Regions from separate parts of the Pseudomonas medicaginis genome, predicted to be linked through region 1. Evidence: predicted binding sites of a transcription regulator. Region 1 holds the regulator's gene; each other region holds the start of a gene.

Evidence for each region. Region 1 encodes FliA, which starts transcription of late flagellar genes. Its sites were predicted from a motif close to CTAAAGTTTNNNNNNNNNNNGCCGNTAA; they were not measured.
Region 2: ACMTA2_RS16130 (methyl-accepting chemotaxis protein) is a predicted target of FliA. The motif match lies at 2,239-2,266, and genes of this name have one in related genera.
Region 3: flgM (flagellar biosynthesis anti-sigma factor FlgM) is a predicted target of FliA. The motif match lies at 5,151-5,178, and genes of this name have one in related genera.
Region 4: ACMTA2_RS31580 (methyl-accepting chemotaxis protein) is a predicted target of FliA. The motif match lies at 3,651-3,678, and genes of this name have one in related genera.

Annotation. Positions count from the first base shown of each region.
Region 1 covers NZ_OZ221631.1:2,066,630-2,074,186, forward strand. The annotation lists gene flhF (flagellar biosynthesis GTPase FlhF) at 1-412, shown strand, start outside; gene fleN (flagellar synthesis regulator FleN) at 528-1,358, shown strand; gene fliA (RNA polymerase sigma factor FliA) at 1,355-2,098, shown strand; gene ACMTA2_RS09120 (chemotaxis response regulator CheY) at 2,266-2,637, shown strand; gene ACMTA2_RS09125 (protein phosphatase CheZ) at 2,656-3,441, shown strand; gene ACMTA2_RS09130 (chemotaxis protein CheA) at 3,470-5,725, shown strand; gene ACMTA2_RS09135 (protein-glutamate methylesterase/protein-glutamine glutaminase) at 5,774-6,901, shown strand; gene ACMTA2_RS09140 (flagellar motor protein) at 6,901-7,557, shown strand, end outside.
Region 2 covers NZ_OZ221631.1:3,677,814-3,685,370, forward strand. The annotation lists gene pnuC (nicotinamide riboside transporter PnuC) at 1-232, opposite strand, end outside; gene ACMTA2_RS16130 (methyl-accepting chemotaxis protein) at 483-2,117, opposite strand; gene ACMTA2_RS16135 (undecaprenyl-diphosphate phosphatase) at 2,391-3,221, shown strand; gene ACMTA2_RS16140 (DUF1294 domain-containing protein) at 3,218-3,637, shown strand; gene ACMTA2_RS16145 (MmcQ/YjbR family DNA-binding protein) at 3,642-3,992, opposite strand; gene ACMTA2_RS16150 (LysR substrate-binding domain-containing protein) at 3,989-4,897, opposite strand; gene ACMTA2_RS16155 (FMN-dependent NADH-azoreductase) at 5,027-5,635, shown strand; gene ACMTA2_RS16160 (alpha/beta hydrolase family protein) at 5,819-6,856, shown strand; gene ACMTA2_RS16165 (MFS transporter) at 6,850-7,557, opposite strand, start outside.
Region 3 covers NZ_OZ221631.1:5,753,454-5,761,010, reverse strand. The annotation lists gene ACMTA2_RS25225 (sensor histidine kinase) at 1-395, shown strand, start outside; gene ACMTA2_RS25220 (glutamine synthetase family protein) at 716-1,957, shown strand; gene ACMTA2_RS25215 (MFS transporter) at 2,028-3,380, shown strand; gene ACMTA2_RS25210 (flagellar brake protein) at 3,443-4,189, opposite strand; gene ACMTA2_RS25205 (flagella synthesis protein FlgN) at 4,282-4,749, opposite strand; gene flgM (flagellar biosynthesis anti-sigma factor FlgM) at 4,797-5,114, opposite strand; gene flgA (flagellar basal body P-ring formation chaperone FlgA) at 5,287-6,051, opposite strand; gene ACMTA2_RS25190 (chemotaxis protein CheV) at 6,130-7,056, shown strand; gene cheR (protein-glutamate O-methyltransferase CheR) at 7,115-7,557, shown strand, end outside.
Region 4 covers NZ_OZ221631.1:6,357,649-6,365,205, forward strand. The annotation lists gene ACMTA2_RS28050 (MOSC domain-containing protein) at 1-216, shown strand, start outside; gene ACMTA2_RS28055 (DUF3094 family protein) at 269-442, shown strand; gene ACMTA2_RS28060 (NAD(P)/FAD-dependent oxidoreductase) at 503-1,801, shown strand; gene ACMTA2_RS31580 (methyl-accepting chemotaxis protein) at 1,971-3,596, opposite strand; tRNA gene ACMTA2_RS28075 (tRNA-Pro) at 3,741-3,817, opposite strand; tRNA gene ACMTA2_RS28080 (tRNA-Lys) at 3,912-3,987, opposite strand; tRNA gene ACMTA2_RS28085 (tRNA-Pro) at 3,993-4,069, opposite strand; tRNA gene ACMTA2_RS28090 (tRNA-Asn) at 4,077-4,152, opposite strand; gene clpB (ATP-dependent chaperone ClpB) at 4,452-7,016, opposite strand; gene pgeF (peptidoglycan editing factor PgeF) at 7,147-7,557, opposite strand, start outside.

The sequences.
Region 1 (7,557 bases):
CGATACCGCAGGCCTGCAAGCCAGCGATCCGGCCCTGCGCATGCAGCTCGAAAGCCTGGCCGGGCGCGGCATCAAGTCAAAAAATTATCTCGTGTTGGCAACCACCAGCCAGAAACAGGTTCTAACCGCCGCATACCACAGCTACAAACGCTGCGGGCTGGCCGGCTGCATCCTGACTAAGCTGGACGAAACGGCAAGCCTGGGCGAGGTGTTGAGCCTGGCGATCGGTCATGAACTACCGGTGGCCTACCTGACCGACGGGCCGCGGATCCCGGATGATTTGCATCTGCCGCGCCGTCATCAACTGGTCAGTCGTGCCGTGAGTGTGCAAATGCAGGAAGAACCCAGCGAAGAAGCCATGGCTGACATGTTCGCTGATATCTACCACAGCCCGACCAAGCAGGTCGGCTGAGGTAATCATGAAAATTTTTTGTACCTACATCGATGGCCTGCCTTGCATTGTTCCGTATGCGAACGCGCAGCCAGTAATGTGGCCTCCGTCTAAGAAGACAAGGTAAAGAACGAACATGGGCAGCATGCATCCCGTACAGGTGATCGCGGTGACCGGCGGCAAAGGTGGCGTCGGGAAGACTAACGTGTCAGTGAACTTGTCCCTGGCTCTGGCAGAGCTTGGCCGACGGGTCATGCTGCTGGACGCCGACCTGGGCCTGGCGAACGTCGACGTGTTGCTGGGGCTTACCCCCAAGCGCACCCTGGCGGACGTGATCGAAGGCCGTTGCGAACTGCGCGACGTGTTGTTGCAGGGGCCGGGCGGGATTCGCATCGTGCCGGCGGCCTCGGGCACCCAGAGCATGGTTCACCTGACCCCGGCGCAGCACGCGGGCCTGATCCAGGCTTTCAGTGACATCGGCGACAACCTCGATGTGCTGGTGATCGACACCGCGGCCGGCATCGGCGACTCGGTCGTCAGTTTCGTGCGCGCCGCCCAGGAAGTGCTGCTGGTGGTCTGCGATGAGCCAACGTCCATCACCGACGCCTACGCCCTGATCAAACTGCTTAACCGCGACTATGGCATGAACCGCTTCCGCGTCCTGGCCAACATGGCCCAGAGCCCGCAGGAAGGACGCAACCTGTTCGCCAAGTTGACCAAGGTCACCGATCGCTTCCTGGACGTCGCCCTACAATACGTCGGCGCCGTGCCGTACGACGAAAGCGTGCGCAAGGCCGTCCAGAAGCAACGTGCCGTTTATGAAGCCTTTCCACGTTCCAAATGCGCGCTGGCGTTCAAGGCGATCGCCCAGAAGGTCGACACCTGGCCGCTGCCGGCCAACCCTCGCGGGCATCTGGAATTTTTCGTCGAGCGTCTTGTGCAACAAACAGCAGGGCCCGTGCTATGACAGCCAGCGGTTACAACCACCTCTACAAAAAATCGGCACGGGACGCCCAGTACGAATTGATCGAGCGTTACGCGCCACTGGTCAAGCGTATCGCCTATCACTTGCTGGCGCGATTGCCAGCCAGCGTGCAGGTCGAGGACTTGATCCAGGCCGGCATGATCGGCCTGCTTGAAGTGTCGAACAAATACGACGCCAGCAAGGGTGCCAGTTTCGAGACCTATGCCGGTATACGCATTCGCGGGGCGATGCTCGATGAAGTCCGCAAGGGCGATTGGGCCCCGCGTTCGGTGCACCGCAATACCCGCATGGTCAGCGACGCGATTCGGGCAATTGAAGCGAAAACCGGACGTGACGCTAAAGATCACGAAGTTGCGGCCGAACTCCAGTTGAGTCTCGATGATTATTACGGGATTTTGAACGATACCTTGGGCAGCCGCCTGTTCAGTTTCGACGACCTGCTTCAGGACGGCGAACACGAAGGGCTGCATGAGGATGGCGCGAGTGCTCACATGGAGCCATCGCGTGACCTGGAAGATGAGCGTTTCCAGAGCGCGCTGGCGGATGCGATTGCCAATTTGCCGGAGCGTGAGCGACTGGTCTTGGCGCTGTACTACGACGAAGAGCTGAATCTCAAGGAAATCGGTGAGGTCCTGGGGGTCAGCGAATCGCGGGTCAGCCAGTTACACAGCCAGTGCGCGGCCCGTTTGCGGGGGCGTTTGGGGGAGTGGCGAGCGCGCTGACAGGCAGTGTGGGGACACTGCGAACGAGGCTGGCCTGGCAGGTACTGCGCCAGTCTCCGTCCGTTGTGCTCCAGGCTGTTGTCGAGCGTTGTGCCGGATTGATTGAAATGGCGCGTCCAGGTGCTGGGCGCGTTTAAGACTGCTTGGAGGTCGAATTGGACAAGAACATGAAAATCCTCATCGTTGATGACTTCTCAACGATGCGGCGGATCATTAAAAACCTGTTGCGTGACCTTGGGTTCACCAACACGGCCGAAGCAGATGACGGGACCACTGCGCTCCCGATGTTGCACAGTGGCAACTTCGATTTCCTGGTCACCGACTGGAACATGCCGGGCATGACCGGTATCGACCTGCTGCGCCAAGTGCGTGCCGACGAAAAACTCAAGCATCTTCCGGTGCTGATGGTCACTGCCGAAGCCAAGCGCGAGCAGATCATCGAAGCGGCCCAGGCTGGTGTAAACGGCTATGTGGTCAAACCCTTCACGGCCCAGGCGTTGAAAGAGAAGATCGAAAAAATCTTCGAACGCATCGGTTAACGGCGCCACGGGGGAGCTATGGACAACGAATCTTCAATGGGCGATTTCGAATCGACCCTGAAAAAACATGCCCGCGAACTGGTCGACAGCCTTGAAAAAGGTCGCTTTGGCGATGCGGTTCAAATGATCCATGAGCTCAACCAGACCCGTGACCGCGGTCTGTATCAGGAAGTGGGCAAGCTCACGCGTGAACTGCACAGCGCGATTGTCAATTTCCAGATCGACCCGCACATGCCGCAGGCCGAGGAAGTCTCGCAGATCACCGACGCCACCGAGCGCCTGGGGTATGTGGTCAAGCTGACCGAGGCCGCCGCCAACCGCACCATGGACCTGGTGGAAAGTGCAACGCCGCTGGTCAATGGCCTGAGCGAAGAAGCCCAGGCCTTGAGCACCGACTGGGGCCGGTTCATGCGTCGCGAAGTCGGCGCTGAAGAGTTCCGGGAACTGGCCCGTCGGGTCGACGGTTTCCTGACGCGCAGCAGCACCGAGAACCGCGCGGTGGCAAGCAACCTCAACGACATTCTGCTGGCCCAGGACTATCAGGACCTGACCGGCCAGGTGATCAAGCGTGTGACCCAACTGGTCACCGAAGTGGAAAGCAACCTGCTCAAACTGGTGCTGATGGCCAGCCAGGTCGACCGCTTTGCAGGCATCGAACACGACCGTGAAGCGATGCTTGCTGAAAAAGATCCACAAAAACATCTCTCGCAGGGTGAAGGTCCGCAAATTCATGCCGATAAAAGAGAAGACGTTATGTCCGGTCAGGACGATGTGGACGATCTGCTGTCCAGCCTTGGATTTTGATTTAGCCCTATTTTAGGAGCAGCCATTAATGAGCTTCGGCGCCGATGAAGAGATCCTTCAGGATTTCCTGGTTGAGGCCGGCGAGATTCTAGAGCAACTGTCCGAACAGCTGGTCGAGCTGGAAAGCCGACCTGATGATGCGGACCTGCTCAATGCAATTTTTCGCGGTTTCCACACTGTAAAAGGAGGCGCCGGCTTCCTCCAGCTCAACGAGCTGGTGGAGTGCTGTCACATTGCCGAGAACGTGTTCGACATCCTGCGCAAGGGTGAGCGTCGCGTTGATTCGGAGTTGATGGACGTGGTGCTCGAAGCGCTGGATGCGGTCAACAGCATGTTCAGCGAAGTGCGTGAGCGCTCGCCGATTACCCCTGCCACCCCCGAGCTCCTCGCCGCGCTGTCGCGCCTGGCCGAGCCGCAGTCGGCTGACGAAGCGGCGCCAGCTGTCGAGGTAGTGGTGGAAGAACCGGTCGCCGAGGAATCGGGCGACATCACCGATAACGAATTCGAACAACTGCTGGACTCCCTCAATACCGTCAAGGCCCAGGCCGAGGCACCGGCCGCTCCGGTTGCACCTGCCGCGCCGGTCGCCGACGGGACCTCCAGCGATGAAATCACCGATGCCGAGTTCGAGTCGCTGCTCGACCAGCTTCACGGCAAGGGCCAGTTCGCGGCGGATGCCGTTGCTCCGCCAGCGGCCCCGGCCGCTCCGAAAGCGGCGGGCGACAGCTCGGACATCACCGACGACGAATTCGAAGCCTTGCTCGATCAGTTGCATGGCAAGGGCAACTTTGCCGTTGACGCACTGGACTCGGCCATCGCTTCGGCACCGACCCCGGCCAAACCCGCTGCCGCCGCAGCAGGTAGCGACCTGATCAGCGACCACGAATTCGAATCATTGCTTGATGAGCTGCATGGCAAGGGCAAGTTCAGCGAAGTCGGTACCGCTTCTGCTGCGCCTGCTGCCGCCACTGCGGCGGCATCGGTGGCCAAGGCTGCGCCCAAACCCGCCGCCAAGGCGCCGGAGCCCAAGGCCGAGCCCGCCAAGCCTGCCGCTGCCGCCCCGGCGCCAGCCCGCGCTCCGGCCGCTGCGCCAGCGGAAAAGCCGGCCAGCGAAGCAGAGACCACCGTTCGGGTCGACACCGCACGCCTGGACGAGATCATGAACATGGTCGGCGAACTGGTACTGGTGCGTAACCGCCTGGTGCGCCTGGGCCTCAACAGCCAGGACGAAGCCATGTCCAAGGCCGTGTCGAACCTCGACGTGGTTACGGCGGACCTGCAGACCGCGGTCATGAAGACCCGGATGCAGCCGATCAAGAAAGTCTTCGGGCGCTTCCCGCGCCTGGTTCGTGACCTGGCTCGCCAGCTCAAGAAAGAAATCAACCTGGAACTGGTGGGTGAAGAGACCGACCTCGACAAGAACCTTGTCGAGGCCCTGGCCGACCCGCTGGTCCACTTGGTGCGCAACGCGGTCGACCACGGCATCGAGTCGCCGGAAGAGCGCGAAGCCTCGGGCAAGGTCCGCAGCGGCAAGGTGATCCTGGCCGCCGAGCAGGAGGGCGACCACATCCTGCTGTCGATCTCCGACGACGGCAAAGGCATGGACCCCAACGTGCTGCGTTCCATTGCGGTGAAACGCGGTGTGATGGACAAGGATGCCGCCGATCGCCTGAGCGACACCGAATGCTACAACCTGATCTTCGCCCCGGGTTTCTCCACCAAGACCGAGATTTCCGATGTGTCGGGTCGTGGCGTGGGCATGGACGTGGTGAAAACCAAGATTTCCCAGCTCAACGGTTCGATCAACATCTACTCGACCAAGGGCCAGGGCTCGAAGATCGTCATCAAGGTCCCGTTGACCCTGGCGATCATGCCGACCCTGATGGTGATGCTGGGCAACCAGGCCTTCGCCTTCCCGCTGGTCAACGTCAACGAGATCTTCCACCTCGACCTGTCGCGCACCAACGTGGTGGACGGCCAGGAAGTGGTGATCGTACGGGACAAGGCACTGCCGCTGTTCTACCTCAAGCGTTGGCTGGTCAGCTCCGCGGCTCATGTGGAGCAGGGCGAGGGCCATGTGGTGATCCTTTCGGTGGGCACCCAGCGGATCGGCTTCGTCGTCGACCAATTGGTGGGCCAGGAAGAAGTGGTCATCAAGCCGTTGGGCAAGATGCTCCAGGGCACCCCGGGCATGTCCGGCGCCACCATCACCGGCGACGGCCGCATCGCGTTGATTCTCGATGTGCCAAGCATGCTCAAGCGTTACGCCGCCCGGCGTATTTGATTCTGGAGGGGCGTGGCCCAGGGCCGCGCCTCGTCTAACGGAGTGTTTATGGTAGTTAAAGTCCTGGTGGTGGACGATTCAGGGTTTTTCCGTCGCCGCGTCTCGGAAATTCTTTCGGCGGACACGACTATTCAGGTCGTCGGTACCGCGACTAACGGCAAAGAGGCGATCGATCAGGCCCTGGCACTCAAGCCGGACGTGATTACCATGGACTACGAGATGCCGATGATGGATGGCATCACGGCGGTGCGGCATATCATGCAGCGCTGCCCGACCCCGGTGTTGATGTTCTCGTCCCTGACCCACGAAGGCGCCCGGGTGACCCTCGATGCGCTGGACGCCGGGGCGGTGGATTTCCTGCCGAAGAATTTCGAAGACATTTCGCGCAACCCCGACAAGGTCCGGCAGTTGCTGTGCGAAAAGGTCCACAGTATTTCCCGCAGCAATCGCCGTGTCGGTGCCTACAGCGCACCGGCGCCAGCCCCGGTTGCGGCGCCAGCGCCGACGCCGACGGTTTCGAGCAGCTTCAATCCGGCACCGGCACGCAGCGCCCCCGCACCTGCGCCGACGCGTTCGGCACCGGCCAGCGCATCGTCGCCAGCACCCAAGCGCAAGGCCTACAAACTGGTGGCGATCGGTACGTCCACGGGTGGACCGGTGGCGTTGCAACGGGTCCTGACTCAGTTGCCGGCCAACTTCCCGGCCCCCATCGTGCTGATCCAGCACATGCCCGCGGCGTTCACCAAGGCGTTTGCCGAGCGTCTGGACAAGCTGTGCAACATCAGCGTCAAGGAAGCCGAGGATGGCGACATCCTGCGTCCGGGCCTGGCGTTGCTGGCGCCGGGTGGCAAGCAGATGATGATCGACGGTCGTGGCGCGGTGAAAATCCTGCCGGGTGACGAGCGCCTGAACTACAAGCCTTGCGTGGACATTACCTTCGGTTCCGCGGCCAAGTCCTACGGTGACAAAGTTCTGGCGGTGGTGCTCACCGGCATGGGCGCCGACGGTCGCGAAGGCGCGCGCCTGCTCAAGCAGGGCGGCAGTGCGATCTGGGCCCAGGACGAAGCCAGTTGCGTGATCTACGGCATGCCAATGGCCATCGTCAAAGCCGATCTTGCCGATGCCGTGTATGGGTTGGACGACATCGGTAGACACCTGGTCGAGGCCTGCCTGTAATGGATGTGCTCAGCCTGATTGGCATCATCATGGCGTTCGTCGCCATCATTGGCGGCAATTATCTGGAAGGTGGTCATCTGGGCGCGCTGGCCAACGGCCCGGCGGCGTTGATCGTGCTCGGTGGCACCATTGGCGCGGCGCTGTTGCAGTCGCCCATGAGCGCTTTCAAACGCGCCATGCAGGTGTTGATCTGGATTCTGTTCCCGCCCCGTGTCGACTTGGCCGGTGGTATCGATCGGGTGGTGAACTGGAGCCTGACCGCTCGCAAGGAAGGCCTGCTGGGCCTGGAAGGGGTGGCCGATGCCGAGCCCGACAGCTACTCGCGCAAAGGCCTGCAATTGCTGGTGGACGGCGCCGAGCCGGAAGCCATCCGCAGCATCCTGGAGGTGGATTTCTACACCCAGGAAAGCCGCGACATCGAAGCGGCCAAGGTATTCGAAAGCATGGGCGGCTATGCGCCGACCATCGGCATCATCGGTGCAGTGATGGGCCTGATCCATGTGATGGGCAACCTGGCCGATCCGTCGCAGTTGGGCAGTGGTATCGCCGTGGCGTTCGTTGCCACGATCTATGGCGTGGCGAGTGCCAACCTGGTGCTGCTGCCTATCGCGGCCAAGCTCAAGTCCATCGCGTTGCGCCAGTCGCGCTACCGCGAA
Region 2 (7,557 bases), 1.6 Mb from region 1:
GACGCCCATCATGATGGTCTCCGGCACGGGTCCATTGCCACCAACCGTAGAGTTGCAACACTGCGTAGACGATCTGCAGCAGCATGTCCGAGTACAGCTTCACCTCGAAAAAAATCCAGCTGTACAGCAACACCATGACCAGGCCGATCGGCCAGCACCAGGGGTTCTGCTTGACGGTCAACCAGACAGCGATCACGCCGAGGGCTGCGGCAAACAGTTCAAGCCCGGACATGGCGGTTCCTTGGGGTAAGAGGAGAGGGCGGCGATTGTAAACGCTATGGCGTGGAGAGCTCCAACACCAATGTTGAATGTGCTGCTGCTATCGCGAGCAAGGGGGGGCGGGGGAACACCAATCCAGAGATCAGCACAGAACCCCTGTGGGAGCGAGCTTGCTCGCGATGGCGGAGGATCAGCTTGCATCAGTGCTGAATGTGCTACCGCTATCGCGAGCAAGCTCGCTCCCACAGGGGGGCTACCTATCCTTAGACCCGGAACTGCTTGAGCAACCCATTCAACTGTTCACTCAACGCCTTGAGGCGGCTGCTTGCCAGGCTCGATTGCTCGGCGGCCAGGGCGGTGCTGTGGGACAGTCCGGCGGCCTGGGTGACGTTCTGGTTGATGTCTTCCACCACATGGGCCTGTTGCAGGGTGGCGCTGGCGATGGAGGCGTTCAGGCTGTTGAGGTTGCGCAGGGCCTGGCCAATGGCGTTGAGGCTCGCCCCGGCCAGGCCGGCCTGTTCGATGGTCAGTTGCGAGGCCCGGCTGCTGTCACTGATGACTTTCACGGCGGCTTCGGAGTGGGTCTGCAAGCGCTCGATCATCGACTGGATTTCAGCGGTGGACTTCTGCGTGCGCTGGGCCAGCAGTCGCACTTCATCGGCGACCACCGCAAAGCCCCGGCCTTGCTCACCGGCACGGGCCGCCTCGATCGCGGCGTTGAGGGCCAACAGGTTGGTTTGTTCGGCGATGGAACGAATCACCTCCAGCACGCTGCCGATCTGGGTGCTTTCACTCGCCAGGGTACGGATCACTTCCACCGCCTGGTCGATGGTCTGTGACAGACGGTCGATCTGCTGCAAGCTGCCGTCGATGTTGACCTGGCCTTGCTGGGCCTGGGATTCGGCATCACGCATCTCGCTGGCCGCGTGTTCGGCGTTCTTGGCCACGTCCTGCACGCCATAGGTCACTTCATTGATCGCGGTGGCCACCAGTTCCATTTGTTGGGACTGCTGTTGGCTGCGTTCCTGGGCTTGAGTCGCGTCGTTGCCCAATTCGCTGGAAGATTGCCCCAGTGCACTGGCCGAGTCCTGCAACTGGCTCACCACCTGGCGCAATTTGGCGGTAAAGGCGTTGAAGTGCCGGGCCAGTTGCGTGACTTCGTCCTGGCCGTGGGTATCGAGGGTGCGGGTCAGGTCGCTCTCGCCGCTGGCGATGTTGGCCATGGCGTTGACGGTTTCTTGAAGCGGGCGGACGATGCTGCGTACGATCAGGGTCAACAGCAGGCCCATGACCAGGGTGATCGCCAGGCCGATAAATGAGGCCTTGATCACTTGGGACTGGAATTCTGCCTCGACGTCGTCCACGTATACGCCGGAGCCGATGATCCAGCCCCAGGGTTCGAAAAGTTTGACGTAGGAGGTCTTGCCGACTGGCGCTTCGGCGCCCGGCTTGGGCCAGAGGTAGTCGATGATCCCTGCACCCTTGGCCTTGGCGATGGCGACCATCTCGTTGAACAGCGCAAAACCGTTCGGGTCGCGAATCGCCGAGAGGTTCTGGCCTTCAAGCTTCGGGTTGGTCGGGTGCATGACCATGACCGGCGTCAGGTCGTTGATCCAGAAGTAGTCGCTCTGGTCATAGCGCAGGCCTCGCACCACGCTGAGGGCTTGCTTCTGCGCCGCCTCGCGGGTCAGCGTCCCGGCGGTTTCCAGGCCATGGTAGTAGCTCAGCACGCCACTGGCGGTCTGCACCACATGCTGGGTCTTCTGCACCTTGGCCTGGTACAGGTCCGTGTGGATCTGCTTGAGCATAAAGGCGCCGAGGGTGAACAACATCACGACGGCCACGATCAGGATGAGCCACAAGCGTCGGCTGATCGACACACTGCGCAAGCTATTCATACGCTGTCACTCCGGTTTTTTATTCTTGTCATTAACGACGGCCGGCACTGTAGCGCCTGGCGGCTACCCCTGATTGACCTGGGTCATAACGCGGCAGCGTTATCAGGGCTTGTCTGATAGGATTTCGGCCCCGCAGCGCAAAACCTGAGCCTGTTCTGATTTTTCATTGGTTTTTTTTGAAAGGTCGCGGTTATCGTGCAGCCGCTGCGTGGACCTGCTTGACACTTGAATATTGATAAGACCTGCCTGAACAGCGTCTTTTTTGGGGGATGAATGGATTTGTGGACCGCCTTTTCGGCACTGATTCTTGGCGTAGTAGAAGGCTTGACGGAGTTTCTGCCGATTTCCAGCACGGGGCACCAGATCATCGTCGCCGACTTGCTTGAGTTCGGTGGCGAACGTTCGATGGCATTTAACATCATCATCCAGCTCGGCGCGATCCTCGCGGTGGTCTGGGAATTCCGGCGCAAGATCTTCGACGTGGTGCTGGGCTTGCCGACGCAACCCAGCGCCCGCCGCTTTACCGCCAACCTGCTGATCGCCTTCCTGCCCGCCGTGGTCTTGGGCGTGCTGTTCGCCGACTGGATCCACCACTACCTGTTCAACCCGATCACGGTGGCCACTGCGTTGGTGGTGGGCGGCCTGGTGATGCTCTGGGCCGAGAAGCGCCAGCACCAGGTGCACGCCGAGACGGTGGACGAGATCTCGTGGAAGGACGCGCTGAAGGTCGGCCTGGCCCAGTGCATTGCGATGATCCCGGGCACTTCCCGTTCCGGTGCCACTATCATTGGTGGCTTGCTGTTCGGCCTGTCGCGCAAGACCGCGACCGAGTTCTCGTTCTTCCTGGCAATGCCCACCATGGTTGGCGCGGCGGTCTACTCGGGCTACAAATACCGTGAGCTGTTCGTCCCGGCGGATTTTCCGGTGTTCGCCATTGGCTTCGTCACCGCGTTCATTTTCGCCATGATTGCGGTCAAGGCCCTGCTGCGATTCATCGCCAGCCATAGCTACGCGGTGTTCGCCTGGTATCGAATCGCCTTCGGCCTGTTGATCCTGGCAACCTGGCAGTTCGGCTGGGTGGACTGGACCGCCGCCAAGCCATGAACCCATCAGGCAATCGCAAGCACGCCGGGCGCAATGCTGAAGGCACCGTGCAGCATCTACGGCTCAAACTGATGGTGTTTGCGCTGCTCTGTGCCTTGCCGTTGTTCGGTTCGCTCCTGTTCGGGTTGCGGGCGGTATCGTGGGTGCCGATGGTGGCCTATGGCGTCGTCAGCGTGGTGGCATTCCTGCTGTATTGGAGCGACAAGCGCAAGGCGCGCGCCGACGCCTGGCGCACCCCGGAGAACGTGCTGCATGCGGTGGAGCTGGCCGGCGGTTGGCCTGGTGCCTTGCTGGCCCAGCAGCTGTTTCGCCACAAGACCCGCAAAGTGTCGTTCCAGGTCGTGTTCTGGTTCATCGTGCTGTTGCACCAGGTGTTCTGGATCGACCAGTTGTTCCTGGGCAGCTATCTGTCCTGAATGGCTAGAGCAACAAACCCACCTGGGTGCGCTTGGGCAATTTGCTGACCACCAATTGGTGTGAGCGTTGCAACAGGCCACGCAGCTCTTCGGCACCCAGCGGGTAGGGCACCTGCATGATGACCCACTGGGCCCGTGCCAGATAAGGCGCGGGGTGAATGCCCGGCCGGTCGCAGTGACCCAGGAACAGGTCCTTGTCGACCTTGAACGCCAACGAGTCGCCCCGCAGGCCCTGCAGGGCGAACATCTTGTTTCCGGCAATGGAAAACACCCGCACGCCACCCCATTTGTAGTCTTCCCTGGCACCGGGCAAGCCCAGGCAAAACCTCGCGACATCCTCTTCGCTCAACCTCATAGCGTTCTATCTCCACAGCCCTCGAAGGCTTCCACCAAATGATCGATCCAGGCGCGCACGGCCGGCAACATGCCGCGCCGATGCGGGTAGACCGCCTGGAGCCAGCCATCGGGCGATGACCATCCAGGCAAGAGTTCCACCAGTGTGCCGTCCTGCAATTCCTGCTCGCAATACATGCTCGGCAATAGAGTGAAGCCCAGGCCGGCGAGGGTACAGGCCCGGCGCACAATGAAGTCGTCGATGCCCAGGCGGGCCTCCAGGCTCAGTTCCACACGCTGCCCATCGGCGCTGACCAGGCGCAGGTGCACCTGGCGATCAGCTTCCAATGCTCCCAGCACCGGCAGTTGCTTGAGATCGTCCGGGGTTTCGATCCGCCGCCCTTCGACAAAGGCCGGGCTGGCGACCATCATCAGCCGCGCCTGGCGCAGGCGCCGGGTCATCAGCAAAGGGTCCTCGTCCCCCAGATCGCGCACGCGCAACGCCACATCGATGCCTTCGCTGACCAGGTCCACCCGCCGGTTGAGCAGGGTCATGTCCAGTTGCACCAGCGGGTATTTCACCAGGAAGGTTTCGATCACCACCGGCAGAAACTGGTGGGCCAGCCCTACCGGACTCGATACCCGCAATCGGCCGCGGGGTTCGCTGGACATGCTCGCCACCGCTTCGTCGGCCATCTCGGCCTCCAGCAACATGGCCTGGCAATGGCGCAGGTAACGTTCGCCGACCGCCGTCAGTTTCAGCTGGCGCGTGGTGCGCTGGAGCAATCGGGCGCCCAGGCGTTCTTCCAGCTCGGCGATACGCCGCGACAGTCGTGACTTGGGAATGCCCAGCAGGCGCCCGGCCGCCGCGAAACCGCCGGCTTCGACGACTTTGGCGAAGTAGTACAGATCGTTGAGGTCTTGCATGTCGAACTCGATTGTCCTGTCAGTGGGACAAACTATCGCATTTGTGCTGACTTATCGATCATTGGCTTCATCGGTAGGATTGTCGCCAATTGATCGCCCGGTTGCGGTCCTCACTTGGAGAGCACTCATATGAAACTGTTGCACATCGATTCGAGCATCCTCGGCGACAACTCCGCTTCCCGCCAATTGAGCCGTGAAGTGGTTGAAGCCTGGAAAGCTGCCGAGCCCGGCATCACCGTCACCTACCGTGACCTGGCTGCCGACGCTATCAGCCATTTTTCCGCCCAGACGCTGGTTGCCGCCGGCACCAGCGCCGAATTGCGCGACGCGGCCCTGAAGCACGAAGCCGACCTCAGCGCTTCGGCGATGGCCGAGTTCCTGGCCGCTGATGCGGTGGTCATCGCCGCGCCAATGTATAACTTCAGCATTCCGACCCAGCTCAAGGCCTGGATCGACCGCATTGCCGTCGCCGGCCAGACGTTCCGCTACACCGAAGCCGGTCCCGAAGGCCTGTGCGGTGGCAAGAAACTGGTGATCGTTTCCACTGCGGGCGGTTTGCATGCCGGCCAACCGAGCGGCGTAGGCCACGAGGATTATCTCAAGCTAATGTTCGGTTTCCTCGGCATCACCGATATCGAGTTCGTCCGTGCCGAAGGCCTGGCCTATGGTGACGACATGCGCACTAAAGCCATGAGCGAAGCCACCTTGCAGATCGGCCAGCAGTTCGCCGCTGCGTAAGGCCTGCGTAAAGACACCAAGCGCTTCGGGCAACCTTCGTAAAACCCTGTATTCTCGTCGTCATTGGATGGCCGGGATGCAGGGTTTTCCTGCATCCGGCGCCGAGGATTCTGGCGCAGGTTATGCACGGCCAAGACGGCGAGCGACGGGGCCTTCCCGGGCGCTGGTGAGGGTGGATATTCGATGACACGTTTCGGTGCAGCGCTGCTGCTTTGCTTGTTTGCCAGTTTCACTTCAGTGCAGGCCGCACCGGAGCTGCATCGACATTGGAGCGCCGGTTTCCATGCGCTGAGTTTTCTCGATCCGCTGGATCAGCAGCCGATGCACGCCATCGCGTTTTATCCGTCCACCGACCGCGAACAATCCAGTCTGCTGGGTGGCTACCGGATCGATGCCGCGCCAGACGCCCAGATCGCCATCGGCCGCTTTCCGCTGTTGATGCTGTCCCATGGCAATACCGGCACGCCGCTGGCCCTGCATGACTTGGCCACCTCCCTGGCGCGCAAGGGGTTTGTCGTGGTGGCGGTGATTCATCCCGGCGACAATGCCGAGGATCACAGCCGGCTTGGTACCCTGAGCAACTTGTACGGGCGCCCGATCCAGATTTCCGAAGCCATCACCGCAACGCTCAATGACTCGATGCTCTCGCCGTTCGTCAACGCGGGGCAGGTCGGGGTGATCGGCTATTCGGCCGGCGGCGAGACCGCACTGATCCTGTCCGGAGCGACGCCGAGCCTTGATCGCCTGCGTCGTTATTGCGTGGAGCGGCCGGACGATCGCGACGCCTGCAACACCCAGGGCGAACTGATCGCCGACCGCGATGACCTGCAACCGGTGGCCGATCCCCGGGTCCGGGCGTTGCTGCTGATGGCGCCGTTGAGCCTGAAATTCGGTCGTCATGCATTGGCCGATGTCCATGTGCCGGTGCTGCTGTACAGCGGCGATGGCGACAAACTCGTGGCGTTCGACAAGAACGCCGCCGCTTTGGCCCGCAAGCTGCCCACGGCTCCGGATTTCAAGACCCTGGCCGGCGCGGGGCATTTCGTCTTCCTGGCACCGTGCACCGACGAGCAGATCGCCGCCATGCCCGCGCTCTGCACCGATGCCGACGGCGTCGATCGCAAGGACATCCACCGCACCCTGATTTCCGAGGCCGGGCGCTTCTTCGGCGAGGCCTTGGGCAAGCCAACCCGGGCAGGAATGAAGACCGCCGATCAATAAGAGGCGTTTGTGGCTCGGTGACGTAGCAACAGGGTCAGGCCCAGGCCGGTAACCGATAGCAAGGCGGCACAGAAGAAGATCGACGAGTAGCCCAGGTTCAATGCCACCGCGCCCATCAGCGGACCGGCAATCGCCAGGGCCAGGTCAAAGAACACCGCGTAGGCGCTCAAGCCTGCGCCGCGGCTGGTGTTGGGCACTTGCTTGATGGCCTCGACCCCCAGCGCCGGATACACCAGCGACAACCCGAAGCCGGCCAGTCCGGCACCGACCAGGGCGAACGGCGTCGACGGCGCCAGCCAGAGCAATGCCAGCCCGAGGGTTTCGATGCTCATGCAGGCAATGGCCGAGTTGAAGCCACCGAAGCGAGCGATGCTGGAAATGAACAGTAACCGCGCGAGGATGAAGCAGATGCCGAAAACCGTCAGGCACCAGGCCGCGCCGGTCCAGCCGCGGCTGATGTAAAACAGTGTGATGAATGTGGTGAGCGTGCCGTAGCCGATCGACGCCAGGCTCAGGCCCGTTCCGTACGGCGCAATGCGCGCAAACACCGCCCAGAAAGGCAAGCGCTCGCCGCGAATGACCGGCACCGACGGTTTGTTGCGAATCATCAGCAGCGCAGCGCCCGCCAGCAACGACAGCGCAATGCCCAGGCTGGCGAACCCCAGTTCGCCGACCATCACCACCCCCAGTGGCGCGCCGAT
Region 3 (7,557 bases), 3.4 Mb from region 1:
TGTTCCGCAGCCGCGGAATCATGGCCACCTACGATGTCGACCCCCTCAGCCCCTTGGGCTTTTTCGACCGCGAGCTGGTGGCCTCGGTGCTCGACAACTGCATCAATAACGCCATTCGCCATGCGCGCCAGGCGCTGCTGATCAGTGTGAGTGACGAAGCCGGGCAACTGGTGCTGACCATCAACGACGACGGTGAGGGTTATCCGCCGCAGATGATCGAGCGTCAGGCCGAGTATGTGCAGGGCATCAACCACAGCAGCGGCAGCACTGGGCTGGGCCTGTACTTCGCCGCGCGAATCGCCGGGCTGCACCAGCGTGGCGGCGTCAGCGGGCGGACCGAGATTGCCAATGGCGGTGTGTTGGGCGGCGGGGTGTTCCGGCTTTACCTGCCCTGAGCGTGCGCTTTATAAAAAACAGCACAAATCCCCTGTGGGAGCGAGCTTGCTCGCGATAGCGGTGTATCAGTCAGCTCAATATTGACTGAGCCGATGCTATCGCGAGCAAGCTCGCTCCCACACATTTTAATTGCCTCTGGATGCTTGATATTCCGAACAGCCGGAGCCTATTTTGTACGGGTTGCCGTTCGCGGCTCGCACATAACAAGGATTGCGTCATGACGACCGATGGCCAGCGTTCACTCGCGCAGCGATTGACGGGCATTGATGAGATTGAATGCGTCACGCCGGATTTGAACGGCGTGCCGCGGGGCAAAGTGATGACCGCCGAAGGGTTTCTCGAGGGCCGACGGTTGCAACTGGCGCGGGGGGTGCTGCTGCAATGCATCATGGGCGGTTACCCGGCGGCGCGTTTCTACGGCAGCGACGATGGTGACTTGGCGTTGGTGGCCGACCCGAAACAGATCCACCGTCTACCCTGGAGCCATCAGCCCCGTGCCCTGGCCATCTGTGATGCCGACGAACTGAGCGGTGAAAGCTCCCCGCTTTCGACGCGCGGCCAGCTCAAGGCGGTTGTCGCGCGCTATGCCGCCCTTGGCCTGGCGCCGGTGGTGGCGACCGAGCTGGAGTTCTTCGTGTTCGCCCCCAACCCGGACCCGACCCAGCCGTTCCAGCCGCCGATGGGCCTGGATGGACGTCGCGAAGACGGCCATTCGGCGTTCAGCGTCAGCTCCAATAACGGCCTGCGCCCGTTCTTCAGTGAAGTCTATGCCTGCATGGCGGCGCTGGGCCTGCCTCGCGACACCTTCATGCATGAAATGGGCGTGAGCCAGTTCGAGATCAATCTGCTGCACGGCGACCCGCTGCTGCTGGCCGACCAGACCTTCTTGTTCAAGCACCTGCTCAAGGAAGTGGCCCTCAAGCACGGCCTGACCGTGGTCTGCATGGCCAAGCCCCTGGCCCACACGCCGGGCAGTTCGATGCATATCCACCAGAGCGTCGTCGAGGCGGACAGCGGTCGCAACGTGTTCAGCGACGAAGCGGGCGAACCGACGGCCGCGTTCCGGCATTTCCTCGGGGGCCAACAAGCTTGCCTGGCGGACTTCACCGCGTTGTTCGCGCCGAACGTGAATTCCTACCAGCGGCTGTGCCATCCGTTCGCTTCACCGAACAATGCCTGCTGGTCCCATGACAACCGTGCGGCCGGGCTGCGGATTCCCGCCAGTTCGCCGGTGGCCCGACGGGTCGAGAACCGCTTGCCCGGGGCCGACGCCAACCCCTACCTGGCGATCGCCGCCAGCCTGGCCGCCGGGCTGTATGGGATCGAACATCGCCTGGAACCGAGCGCGGCGATCCAGGGCGAATTCGACGTGCCGGATAATCTTTCGCTGCCATGTACCTTGCATGCCGCCCTGGAGCGTCTGAAGCGTAGCCATCTGGCAAAGGAACTGTTCGGCGCGGAGTTCATCGAAGGCTACATCGCTTCCAAGACCCTGGAGCTGACCAGCTTCTTCGACGAAATCACGCCTTGGGAGCGACGTGTCCTCGCGGCCCAGGCATAACGAACCGTCGCATTCGGGCTATCTTCAACAGGTAGCCCTTACTCACCTCAAGGAGCCGCTCGGAACGCCGATGCGCCAAATCTGGAAACCTTTTCGAGCGCTTTATTTCGCCTCGCTGATGATGTTGATCGGCTCGGGCCTCTTGAGTACTTACCTGGCCTTGCGCCTGGCCGCCGACCATGTGGACAGCCTCTGGGTCGGTGCGCTGATGGCCGCCAACTATTTCGGCCTGGTGCTGGGGGGCAAGATCGGCCATCGGCTGATCGCCCGCGTCGGCCACATCCGCGCCTATTCGGCCTGCGCCGGGATTGTCGGGGCGGCAGTGCTGGGCCATGGCCTGGTGGACTGGCTGCCGGCCTGGATCGTGCTGCGGATGATCGTCGGCCTCGGCATGATGTGCCAGTACATGGTCATCGAGAGCTGGCTCAATGAGCAGGCCGACGCCAAGCAGCGTGGGGTGGTGTTCAGCGGCTACATGATCGCCTCGTACCTGGGGTTGGTGCTGGGCCAGTTGATTCTGGTCATGCACCCGGCCCTGGGGCCTGAGCTGTTGATGCTGGTGGCGCTGTGCTTCGCCTTGTGCCTGGTGCCGGTCACACTGACCCGGCGAATTCACCCGGCGGCGCTGCATCCGGCGCCCATGGAGCCGCGCTTCTTCATCAAGCGTGTGCCGCAGTCATTGAGTACGGTGCTGGGCTCCGGGCTGATCGTCGGCTCGTTCTATGGCTTGGCGCCGTTGTACGCCTCTCAGCAAGGGTTATCGACCGAGCAGGTCGGTCTGTTCATGGGTAGCTGCATCTTCGCCGGGCTGCTGGTTCAGTGGCCCTTGGGCTGGCTGTCCGATCGATATGACCGGGCGCTGCTGATCCGCTGCTTTGCGTTGGTCCTGACGGTGTGTGCGCTGCCGTTGGCGATTCTTCCGACGGTGCCGCTGGAGGTGCTGTTCGTCGCCGGGTTCTTCTGTTCGCTGGTCCAGTTCTGCCTGTATCCGCTGGCGGTGGCGTTTTCCAACGACCACGTCGAAGCGGATCGAAGGGTGTCCCTGACCGCGATGCTATTGGTGACCTACGGCGTTGGCGCCAGTATCGGGCCGCTGGTGGCTGGCGTGTTGATGAAGATGTTCGGCAGTCAGATGCTCTACGGCTTCTTCGCCTTCTTCGCCTTGGTGCTGGTGTGGCGGATCCGGCCGAAAGCGGTGACCAACCTGCATCAGGTCGATGACGCACCGCTGCATCACGTGGCGATGCCAGACAGCATGTCGAGTTCGCCTTTGGTGGCGTGCCTCGATCCGCGGGTGGATGAGCAAGTGGTGCAGGAGCAGATGCAGGCACCGGCCAGCCCGGAGGTGGAACCGGAACCCGACCCTGAAACCGCGGCGGCAACTGAAGCCGAGGCGCCCAGCTTTACCCAGGCCAGACCTTGAAGCACGCATAAAAAAAACGGGCAGTCACCGCAAGGGACTGCCCGTTTTTCATGGTTCGACGATCAGAGGTCGTCTTTATCGAAACGCCGGGCTTCGCGCTGGAGCTGATAGACGAACCGCTCGACCTGCCGTTGCACCAGGCCACTGATGTTGTGGAAGCGTACGCCGGCGAACGTGGTATTGATCCTTTCTTCGAAATGCAGGTAGCGCAGTTCGACCGGGGCGGTCATGTTGCCAAAGGGCAGGGCCGCGATGAAACGCTCATACACCTGGCCCAATTGCAGGCGTTCGGTGATGTCACCGTCGAAACGCAACTTGCAACCGGTGGCGGAAATATCCAGCAGCTTGCCGTCCACGGGGGACTTGAGCTTGTCGCCACCCAGTTCAACGTTCACCAGTTGGGCCAGTTTCAGGGCGGCGCGGAAGGCGTTGCGACGTTGGTGGTAGACCACTTCGTCGGGCAGGGCGCCGCGGTAGCAGCGACCGTCGCTGGACTCATCGATGGTCAATGGGCCCTTGCCATCCCAGGCGATACGCACGCCGTCATGGAAACCCTCAACGCGAAACGGCTCGCCGGCCAGCAGGAACCGCTCACCATCCCGGGGAATCATTTCATCCAGGGCGATGGAGTTGGTCTCGCGATCGACATTGACCAGATAGCTCTGGAAGCGCTGGGTACGTTCATGGAAGGTAATGATCAACGGGTCATGGCTATCTTGCAGCATCCGCAGGTTGCCGGAGATTTCCAGGGGCGTGGTAAGGACCTTGGGGGGCTGCGGAGCATCATCCGCGTTTGAGGCATTGAACACGGTGGGTCAATCTCCAGGCAAAATACGACTACAAATAGCCAGCATTTTGCCAGCATGTATCGCGCGTTGATAGAGCGAAGGCATTGTTCGATTCATGCCTGGCTGAGCGGACGGTGCTTGACCATTCTGGCTGTCGAACCGCTGGCATCATACAGCGTCGGGATCTCGCCACCATTGAGGATGCGCAACTGGTTGGCAGTGGCGGCCTGCTGCATCTGGATCGACTGGCCGTTGCGGGCGTTGGTGGCCTGGCATTGGGCGAGCAGGTCGTTGAGCACTTTGCTCTGGGACCGCAACTGATCGCCGATCGCCGACTGGCCGGCCAGTTGCTCAAGACCGTCATGGCTGGCGGGCAGGTTGAGGCTGGCGAGGATCTCGCTGCGCTTGCGGCCATGCTGGTCGAGCAAGATGATCAGTGCCTGTTTCTGCGCCAGGATGTTTTCCAGCAAAGGCATGTCGCGACCGTGCAGTGCCACGGATTCGGCCTGCAATAACTCCAGCAATTGTTGCGCTGGAACAAAGTCGTCGATGATCAGTTGCAATAAATGAGTGTCGTGCATGGCTGGCCTTGGGTCTTAGCGTCCAAAAGCCTGGCGCAGGCGGCGGCCTAGCGCTGGGCTTCGAAGTTGAGCAGTTTGCTGGCTACGCGGTTGCTGTCGACCTTGTAGCTGCCATCGGCGATGGCTGCTTTCAACTCGGCCACGCGGGCGTTGTCGACAACAGGTTGATCGCGCAGCTTGTCAGTGACCTTCTGCAACTGCTGAGCCTCATTGCTGAGGTGTACCGACTCCCCGTTGCTGACCTTTTCGGCTGGCGTGGACAGCGGCGCGGATTTGTCGGTTTCGACGGTTTCCTTGGTGGCGCTGGTACGCGTAGTGCCTGTCAGCGGTGAAGAGCTGTTTAAACGATTGAAATCGATGACCATGGTAAAAAACCTCTGGGTATTTGGACGCTTGCCATGTTTTCGGCCATTCCCAAAAAAACTTTAGGCTCATTTATTCAATGAACGTGCGCACGTCTGCGCTTGCCTTTGCATAAGGCACAGTCTAGGGAACACCGGGATCAAGCGCCAGCTTTCTACCTCCTCTACCAGGTCATTACATCGCCACTTCCACTTGGCCTGGGGCCATCACCTGCGCCTTGATGACGCGCTGGGAATTGAGGTTTTTTACCCGTATCTGTTCACGCATGCCGCCGTTGGACAGGGCCTCGCCGGGCATCCGCACGGCCAGGGAGCCGCTGCGGGCGGTGATGACCACCTGGTCGCCCTTGCGGACCACCTCGGCCTGCTCCAGGTGCACCAGCGTCACGACCTGATCGGCGACCATTGGTCGGACAAGTTTCTGCCCAATGGCTTGATCGACAGAGGTCAGGAAGCCCTGGGTGATCTGGCTGATGTCCCGTTCGCGCAACATCACGTCCTGGGGCTCGACGATCCCGGCCCGCTTGAGCGGACGCGTGGTGGTGACAATGTCCCGGAACAGGCGCACTTGAGCGGGCACGAACACCGTCCAGGGCGCGGAGCTGTCGCAACGGACCTTCACCGTAACGCGCCCCAGGGGCCGGGCCGGGCTCTCCAGCGAAGCAGTCAATTCCTTGTCACACATGGGCATGCGCAGGCGTGGGTCCAGCTGGTTGACTTCGATTTCGTAACGACCTTCGGTTTGACTGGTTGCCAGATAGTCTTCTACGGTGAATTCAAGAAAGCCCTGAGTGACGCCGATAAGGAGATCAGGCAAGGTAACCGGAACCGCCGCAAGGGCAGGACCGCCCGAAGTGAGCAGGCAGGCAGCCAGCAATGCACCGAGCCAGTGGCGGCAGTGAGTGGTCAGGCGTCGAGAAAATGTCGTTTGTGCGTTCATGCCGGTTCAATAGCAAGCCCCGTGCCGTTTAGTGATGAATGCGCGTCGGACACATTAGCGTTAGGTAGGAGTCAGGGCATGGCGGGAGTAATGGATTCGGTAAACCAGCGCACCCAGCTGGTCGGTCAGAATCGCCTGGAGCTGTTGTTGTTCCGTCTCGACGGCCAACAAATGTATGGGATCAACGTATTCAAGGTCCGCGAGGTGCTGCAATGCCCCAAGCTGACCCTGATGCCCAAGTCCAGCCCCGTCGTGTGCGGTGTGGCCAATATCCGGGGTGCGACCATCCCGATTCTCGACCTGGCGATGGCGACCGGTTCCGGGCGTCTGCTGGACCAGAGCAATCCGTTTGTGATCATCACCGAGTACAACACCAAGACCCAGGGTTTCCTGGTGCGCTCGGTCGAACGCATCGTCAACATGAACTGGGAAGAGATCCATCCGCCGCCCAAGGGCACCGGCCGCGATCACTACCTGACGGCGGTGACGCGGGTCGATAACCAGTTGGTGGAAATCATCGACGTGGAGAAAATCCTCGCCGAAGTGGCGCCCACCCCGGAGACGATCTCCGTCGGTGTGGTGGATGCCGAGACGCAGCACAAGGCGGTTTCGCTGCGGGTGCTGACCGTGGATGATTCGTCGGTGGCCCGCAAGCAGGTCACCCGTTGCCTGCAAACGGTCGGCGTCGAGGTGGTGGCGTTGAACGACGGGCGGCAGGCTTTGGATTACCTGCGCAAGCTGGTGGACGAGGGCAAGAAGCCCGAGGAAGAGTTTTTGATGATGATTTCCGACATCGAGATGCCGGAGATGGACGGGTACACCCTGACCTCGGAAATCCGCAGCGATCCGCGCATGCAAAAACTGCACATCATCTTGCATACTTCGTTGTCCGGGGTTTTCAACCAGGCGATGGTCAAGAAGGTCGGTGCCGACGATTTCCTGGCGAAATTCCGTCCTGATGACCTGGCGTCCCGGGTCGTCGACCGGATCAAGACAGCAGAATAAAGTGAAGGTCGGGCGCATTGTGCGCCCGGCAAGTCAACACGATGAAAGAGGCGGTATCTTGTCTACGGGTAATTTGGATTTCGAACAGTTCCGGGTCTTCCTGGAAAAAGCCTGTGGCATCTTGCTTGGTGAAAACAAGCAATACCTGGTGTCGAGCCGTCTCAATAAATTGATGGAGCAACAGGGCCTCAAGTCATTGGGCGAGCTGGTTCAGCGTATCCAGACCCAGCCGCGCAGCGGCTTGCGCGAGATGGTGGTGGACGCGATGACTACCAACGAAACCCTGTGGTTTCGGGATACCTACCCGTTCGAGGTGCTGAAGAACAAAGTGCTGCCGGCTGCCATCAAGGCCAGCCCGGGCCAGCGCCTGCGGATCTGGTCGGCGGCCTGTTCGTCGGGGCAGGAACCCTATTCGCTGTCGATGTCCATCGATGAGTTCGAGCGCTCCAACCTCGGCCAGTTGAAAGGCGGTGTGCAGATCGTCGCCACCGACCTGTCCGG
Region 4 (7,557 bases), 2.8 Mb from region 1:
CGCTTTCGCATCGGCCAGGCGATCTTTGAAACCACCGGCTGGTGCCAGCCCTGCGCCCGATTGGAGCGAAACCTCGGCGAAGGTACGTTCCAGGCCGTACGCGGCCATGGCGGAATCACCGTCCGGGTGTTAAAAAGTGGAATCATTCGCCTCGACGACAGCCTGACCGTCGAACCGGTTCCGGCGAGCGGCTACGCTGTTTTCAATGCCGGCTAGCCGGACGCTGTAACGCCTTCACATTCCGCAACGTCTACCTGACGAGGCCTTTATGACCAGCCGCCTGAACCCAGAAGACCAGAAGCATGTCGAAGAGTACCTGCAACTGTCCCAGCACCGAGTAGAGCGCCGGCCTTTCCGGCCGTGGATGCTCCTGGTGGTGGTGCTGGCCATCACCATTGGCCTGGGCCTGTTGAGCCGACTGATCAGTTACCTGACGCTATGAGCCGCTTGGCGCTCGCGCGGGTAACGGCACCGAATTCCTTTAGCCTTGCGAGATATCCCCATGACTCATCGTATTGTCATCGTTGGCGGCGGCGCCGGCGGCCTGGAGTTGGCTACCCGCCTGGGTAAGACCCTGGGCAAGCGTGGCACGGCCAGTGTGATGCTGGTCGACGCGAACCTGACCCACATCTGGAAACCCCTGCTGCATGAAGTGGCCGCCGGCTCCCTCAACTCCTCCGAAGACGAACTCAACTATGTCGCCCAGGCAAAATGGAACCACTTCGAGTTCCAGCTGGGGCGCATGAGCGGCCTGGACCGCGAGCGCAAGAGAATCCAGTTGGCCGCCACCTATGACGAGGAAGGCGTCGAGTTGCTGCCGGCCCGGGAATTGGGCTACGACACCCTGGTGATCGCTGTCGGCAGCACCACCAATGACTTCGGCACCGAAGGCGCGGCGCAGCATTGCCTGTTCCTCGACACCCGCAAGCAGGCCGAGCGCTTCCATCAGCAATTGCTCCACCACTATCTGCGTGCCCACGCCGGGCAGACCGATACCGTCGAACGCATCAGCGTCGCCATCGTCGGCGCCGGTGCAACCGGAGTCGAGCTGGCGGCCGAGCTGCATAATGCCGCCCACGAACTGCACGCCTACGGCCTGGACCGGATCAAACCGGAGAACATGCACATCACCCTGATCGAGGCCGGGCCACGAGTCTTGCCAGCACTGCCGGAGCGTATCGGCGGACCGGTGCACAAAACCCTGGAGAAGCTCGGGGTCAACGTCATGACCAACGCCGCCGTGAGCCAGGTGACCGCCGACAGCCTGATGACGGCGGATGGCAAAGTGATCGACGCGAGCTTGAAAGTCTGGGCCGCCGGGATTCGCGCACCGGACTTCCTCAAGGATATCGACGGACTGGAAACCAACCGGATCAACCAGTTGCACGTGCTGCCGACGCTACAGACCACCCGCGACGAGAACATCTTCGCCTTCGGCGACTGCGCCGCGTGCCCGCAACCCGGCAGCGATCGCAACGTTCCGCCCCGCGCCCAGGCCGCGCACCAGCAGGCCTCGCTGCTGGCCAAATCCCTGAAGCTGCGGATCGAAGGCAAGGCCTTGCCCGAATACAAGTACACCGACTACGGCTCGCTGATTTCGTTGTCACGCTTCTCGGCGGTGGGCAACCTGATGGGCAACCTGACCGGCAGCGTGATGCTTGAAGGCTGGCTGGCGCGGATGTTCTACGTGTCGCTGTACCGCATGCACCAGATGGCGCTGTACGGCATGTTCCGCACGGCCATGCTGATGCTGGGCAGCAAGATCGGACGTGGTACCGAGCCTCGGCTCAAGTTGCACTGAGGATTGCGCGGGATCAGCAATACTGATGCTGAATGATCCACCGCGATCGCGAGCAAGCTCGCTCCCACAGGGTGACCGCGATCAACTGTGGGAGCGAGCTTGCTCGCGATGAGGGCGGCCCAATCAATACTTAAGCTCGGGCAGGATCTTTGTCCGAGCTATCCACCGATCAAACCTGAAACCGCTGCACCATCGTGCGCAACGAATTCGCCAGTTGCGACAACTCATGGCTGGACGCGCTGGTCTGGTCCGCGCCGGAAGCCGAACGCACCGACAAATCACGAATGTTCACCAGGTTGCGATCGACCTCGCGGGCCACTTGCGCCTGCTCTTCGGCGGCGCTGGCGATCACCAGGTTACGCTCGTGGATCTGATGCACCGACGCCGTAATGGTGTGCAGCGCCTCTCCGGCCCGCTCCGCCATGGCCAGGGTGCTGGCGGCGCGACTGGAACTGGCCTGCATGGAATCGAGTGCCTGGGTCGCACCGCTGCGCATGCCCTGGACCATTTGCTCGATTTCCTGGGTCGATTGCTGCGTGCGATAAGCCAGCGCCCGGACTTCGTCCGCCACCACCGCAAACCCACGCCCGCTCTCTCCCGCCCGGGCCGCCTCAATGGCCGCGTTGAGGGCCAGCAGGTTGGTCTGCTCGGCGATGGCGCGGATCACGTCCAGTACCTTGCCGATGTCCTGCGACTGGTTGGCCAAGGATTGCACCAGGCCACCTGTCACCTGTACATCGCTGGCAAGGACGCCGATGGCTTCGACCGTGTCGCTGACCCGCTGCTGCCCAAGAGACGCCGACTCACTGGACTGGCGCGTGGCATCGGAGGTGGAAACCGCATTGCGCGCGACCTCCTCCACAGCGGTGGTCATTTCGGTGACCGCCGTGGCGGCCTGTTCAATTTCGTTGTTCTGTTGCTGCAGGTTGTGGGTACTGTCGACCGTGACCGCGTTCAGTTCATCGGCCGCGGTGGCCAGTTGCGCGGCTGAGCCGCTGATGCCCAGCAGCGTCTCGCGCAGATTCTGTTGCATGGCCGCCAAGGCCTTGAGCAAGCGGCTCACTTCGTCGTTGCCATGGGTCTGGATCGGTCGGGTCAGGTCACCCTGTGCGACGCTCTGCGCCGCATTCAGCGCCTCGCCCAAGGGCTTGACGATGCTGCGCGTGAGCAGCATGGCCAAGGCCACCGTGGCCAGGGCGGCCAGCACAATGAACAGGCTGACGATCATGCGGGAATTGGCGTAGTGCTCCTGGGACTTCTGGCTCTCGATGGACACCTGCCTGGAGAACAACTCCGCCAGGTCGTTGAGCTGCTTGCCGGAACCGTCCACCACAGTCTTCATGTCCACCAGCAGCAGCTTGACCAGTTCGTCCCGACGGCCCTGCTCTGCCAAGGTGAAAGACTGCGCGATACCGGTACGGTAAGCGGCAAAGGTCTGCTTGAACTGGTCGTAGAGGGCCTTACCTTCAGGCGTCACGACGAGTTTTTCGTAGGCGGCGATTTTTTCGCCCAGTTCTTTGTCGCGCGTGTCCATTTGTCCGCGGTACACCGGGATGTTCTTCGGATCCTGGTCCAAGGCCATGCGCAGGGAAATGGTGCGGATTCGCAACATCCACTCGCGGATCTCATCGCCCCCGCGAATGCTGGGCAGCCATTGGGTTTCCACGGCGACTTCACTGTCACGAATGCTCGACATCTGCCCCAGCGCAAACACCCCGAGCAACGCCACCAACACCGCGATCAAGGCAAAACCCAATGCGGCACGAGGGGCGATATTCAACTGACGAAGAAACATAACGGTGCCTTTTTTATTGTTGGCCTGAGATGGGGCCATGCCCCTGTCGGTAGGTTATCGGCAGGTTGTACGATGACTTAAGTCAGTTCACTTTTTGGCAGGCAAAAAAAATCCCCGTATCTTTCGATACGAGGATTTTCAATATGGTCGGGGTAAGGGGATTCGAACTCCTGACATCCTGCTCCCAAAGCAGGCGCGCTACCGGACTGCGCTATACCCCGGTAAAAAAAAGGCGACCTTCGCAAGTCGCCTTCCTCGATCAGCGCTTTTGGCCTCTGATCTTAAGATTCGATTCCAGCGAGCTGGTTTCAAAAATGGTGGGTCGTGTGGGATTCGAACCTACGACCAATTGGTTAAAAGCCAACTGCTCTACCAACTGAGCTAACGACCCAAATATGGTCGGGGTAAGGGGATTCGAACTCCTGACATCCTGCTCCCAAAGCAGGCGCGCTACCGGACTGCGCTATACCCCGATTGAAATGGCTCCGTGACCAGGACTCGAACCTGGGACCCAATGATTAACAGTCATTTGCTCTACCGACTGAGCTATCACGGAACTGATATTTCAAGTTACAACGTTGAAGCTAGCTTCAACCTCTTCTACCCTTGCGCATCGCTGCGTTCGTGTGTCTGAGGCGCGCTATTCTACAATTTTCAAAACCTCTGTCAACCCCTTAAATTGCTTTCAAGACAATGATTTGCAACTTATTTTGGATTCCTTCCCAGTGGGAAGTCGCCCTTGGGGTGACGTACTGCGGGGCGCACTTTACAAGCCTTTTCCTTTGAGTTCAACGGCCTGATGAAAAAAATGACCTCGCAAGGCGAGGTCATTTCAATCGCCGACAGTCTCGGCTATCAGTTGAAGACGATTTCGTCGTGCTCCACCGTACCGGTCACGGTTTCGCCCGGCATGAAGCGACCGGACAGGATCAACTGCGCCAGCGGGTTTTCGATCCAGCGCTGGATCGCCCGTTTCAGCGGCCGTGCGCCATAGACCGGGTCGTAGCCCACCGCAATCAGCTTGTCCAACGCCTCATCGCTCAATTGCAGTTTCAACTCGCGCTCGGTGAGGCGACTGCGCAGGCGACCCAACTGGATCTCGGTGATGCCGGCAATCTGATCACGGGCCAATGGCTCGAAGATCACCACTTCGTCGACCCGGTTGATGAACTCCGGCCGGAAGTGGATAGAGATCGCGTCCATCACCGCCGCACGCTGCGCCTCGCGGTCGCCCACCAGTTCCTGGATCTGCGTCGAGCCCAGGTTGGAGGTCATCACGATCACCGTGTTGCGGAAGTCCACCGTACGCCCGTGGCTGTCGGTCAGCCGGCCATCCTCCAACACTTGCAGCAGGATGTTGAACACATCCGGGTGCGCCTTCTCGACCTCATCGAGCAGGATCACCGAGTACGGCTTGCGACGCACTGCCTCGGTCAGGTAACCGCCCTCTTCATAGCCGACATAACCCGGTGGAGCACCGATCAGCCGCGCCACGGAATGTTTCTCCATGAACTCGGACATGTCGATGCGCACCATGGCCTCTTCCGTGTCGAAGAGGAACTCGGCCAGCGCCTTGCACAGCTCGGTTTTACCGACACCGGTCGGGCCGAGGAACATGAACGAGCCGCTCGGACGATTGGGGTCCGACAACCCGGCACGGGAGCGGCGCACGGCGTTGGAGACCGCAACCACCGCCTCTTCCTGGCCAATCACGCGCTGATGCAGCAGGCCTTCCATCTTCAGCAACTTGTCGCGCTCGCCTTCGAGCATTTTCGAGACCGGAATGCCGGTCCACTTGGAAACCACTTCGGCGATTTCTTCCTCCGTCACCTTGCTGCGCAGCAATTGGTTCTCACTCTTGCCGTGCTGGTCGACCATTTGCAGGCTGCGCTCCAGGTCCGGGATCACCCCGTACTGCAGCTCGGCCATGCGGTTGAGGTCGCCTTTGCGGCGAGCCGCTTCCAGTTCCTGCCGGGACTGTTCGATCTTTTGCTGGATCTGCGCAGAACCCTGGACCTCAGCCTTCTCCGAGTTCCAGATCTCCTCGAGGTCGGAATACTCACGCTCGTGACGAACGATTTCTTCTTGCAACCTTTCCAGCCGTTTCTTCGCCGCGTCGTCGCTTTCTTTCTTCAGGGCCTGGGATTCGACCTTGAGTTGAATCAGGCGCCGCTCCAACCGATCCAGCACTTCGGGCTTGGAATCGATTTCCATGCGGATGCGGCTGGCCGCCTCATCGATCAGGTCGATGGCCTTGTCCGGCAATTGACGGTCGGTGATGTAGCGGTGACTGAGCTTGGCCGCCGCGATGATCGCGCCGTCGGTGATCGCCACCTTGTGGTGGACTTCGTAGCGCTCTTTAAGGCCCCGCAGGATGGCGATGGTGTCTTCCTCGCTCGGCTCCTCCACCAGCACTTTCTGGAAGCGCCGCTCAAGGGCCGCATCCTTCTCTATATATTGGCGGTACTCGTTGAGCGTGGTCGCGCCGACGCAGTGCAACTCGCCACGGGCCAACGCAGGCTTGAGCATGTTGCCGGCATCCATCGAACCCTCGCCCTTGCCCGCACCGACCATGGTGTGCAGTTCGTCGATGAACAGGATGATCTGCCCTTCCTGCTTGGACAGTTCATTGAGCAATGCCTTGAGCCGTTCTTCGAACTCGCCACGATACTTGGCTCCGGCGATCAGGGCCCCCATGTCCAGGGACAACAGGCGCTTGCCCTTGAGGCCGTCCGGCACTTCGCCGTTGATGATGCGCTGGGCCAGGCCCTCGGCGATGGCGGTTTTACCCACGCCTGGCTCGCCGATCAGCACCGGGTTGTTCTTGGTGCGGCGTTGCAGCACCTGGATCGTGCGGCGGATTTCATCGTCGCGACCGATCACCGGGTCGAGCTTGCCTTCCTCGGCGCGTTTGGTCAGGTCGACGGTGTACTTGTCCAGCGCCTGGCGCGACTCCTCGTGGTTGGCGTCGTTGACCGCTTCGCCCCCCCGCAGGTTGTTGATGGCGTTTTCCAGGGCTTTCTTGCTCACCCCTTGGCCAAGCAGCAACTTGCCGAGCTTGCTGTTCTCGTCCATGGCGGCGAGCAGCACCAGTTCGCTGGAAATGAATTGGTCGCCCTTCTGCTGGGCCAGGCGGTCAGCCTGATTGAGCAGCCGCGCCAAGTCCTGGGACATGTTCACGTCGCCCGTCGGATTCTGGATCTTGGGCAACTGGTCGAGTTCTTTGGCCAGTTCTTTGCGCAGACTGTTGACGTCAAAGCCGACCTGCATCAACAACGGCTTGATGGAGCCGCCCTGCTGTTCGAGCATGGCCTGCATCAAATGCGCCGGTTCGATGCCGGGATGGTCCAGGCCGACGGCCAAGGACTGGGCATCGGACAGGGCCAACTGTAATTTGCTGGTTAAACGATCGATACGCATGGGTCACCTTCCTAATGAGCAGGCCGGACCTTGGAAACATCCTGAATGAAGAAACCTGCCAGATACCGTTATAGATGTGGTCGATTCTGGAAGATTCAAGCCGGGCACCCTTGATACAGATCAGAGAAGTCTAGCGCTCGATCCAGATCAGCGAGGCGAAGCGACCGGTGCGCGAGTGGCGGCGGTAGGAAAAGAAACGAGGGTCGGTCACGGTGCAGAGACCGCCACCGTAGACGGCCGTGACACCCCGTGCGGCCAGGCGCAGCCGTGCCAACGCGTAGATATCGGCCAGGAACTTGCCGGCTTTGGGGCTCGCAGCGAAGGCTTGGTTTGCCAGGGGGTGTTGCGCAATGAACGCTTCACGCACCTCCGGCCCGACTTCAAATGCTTGCGGACCAATGGCAGGGCCGAGCCAAGCGAGGATTTCATCCGAAGGAACGGCAAGGCTGTCGAGGGTGGCTTCCAGCACGCCGTTCGCCAGCCCGCGCCAGCCGGCATGGGCCGCCGCGACGCGGGTGCCAGCACGGTTGCAGAACAATAC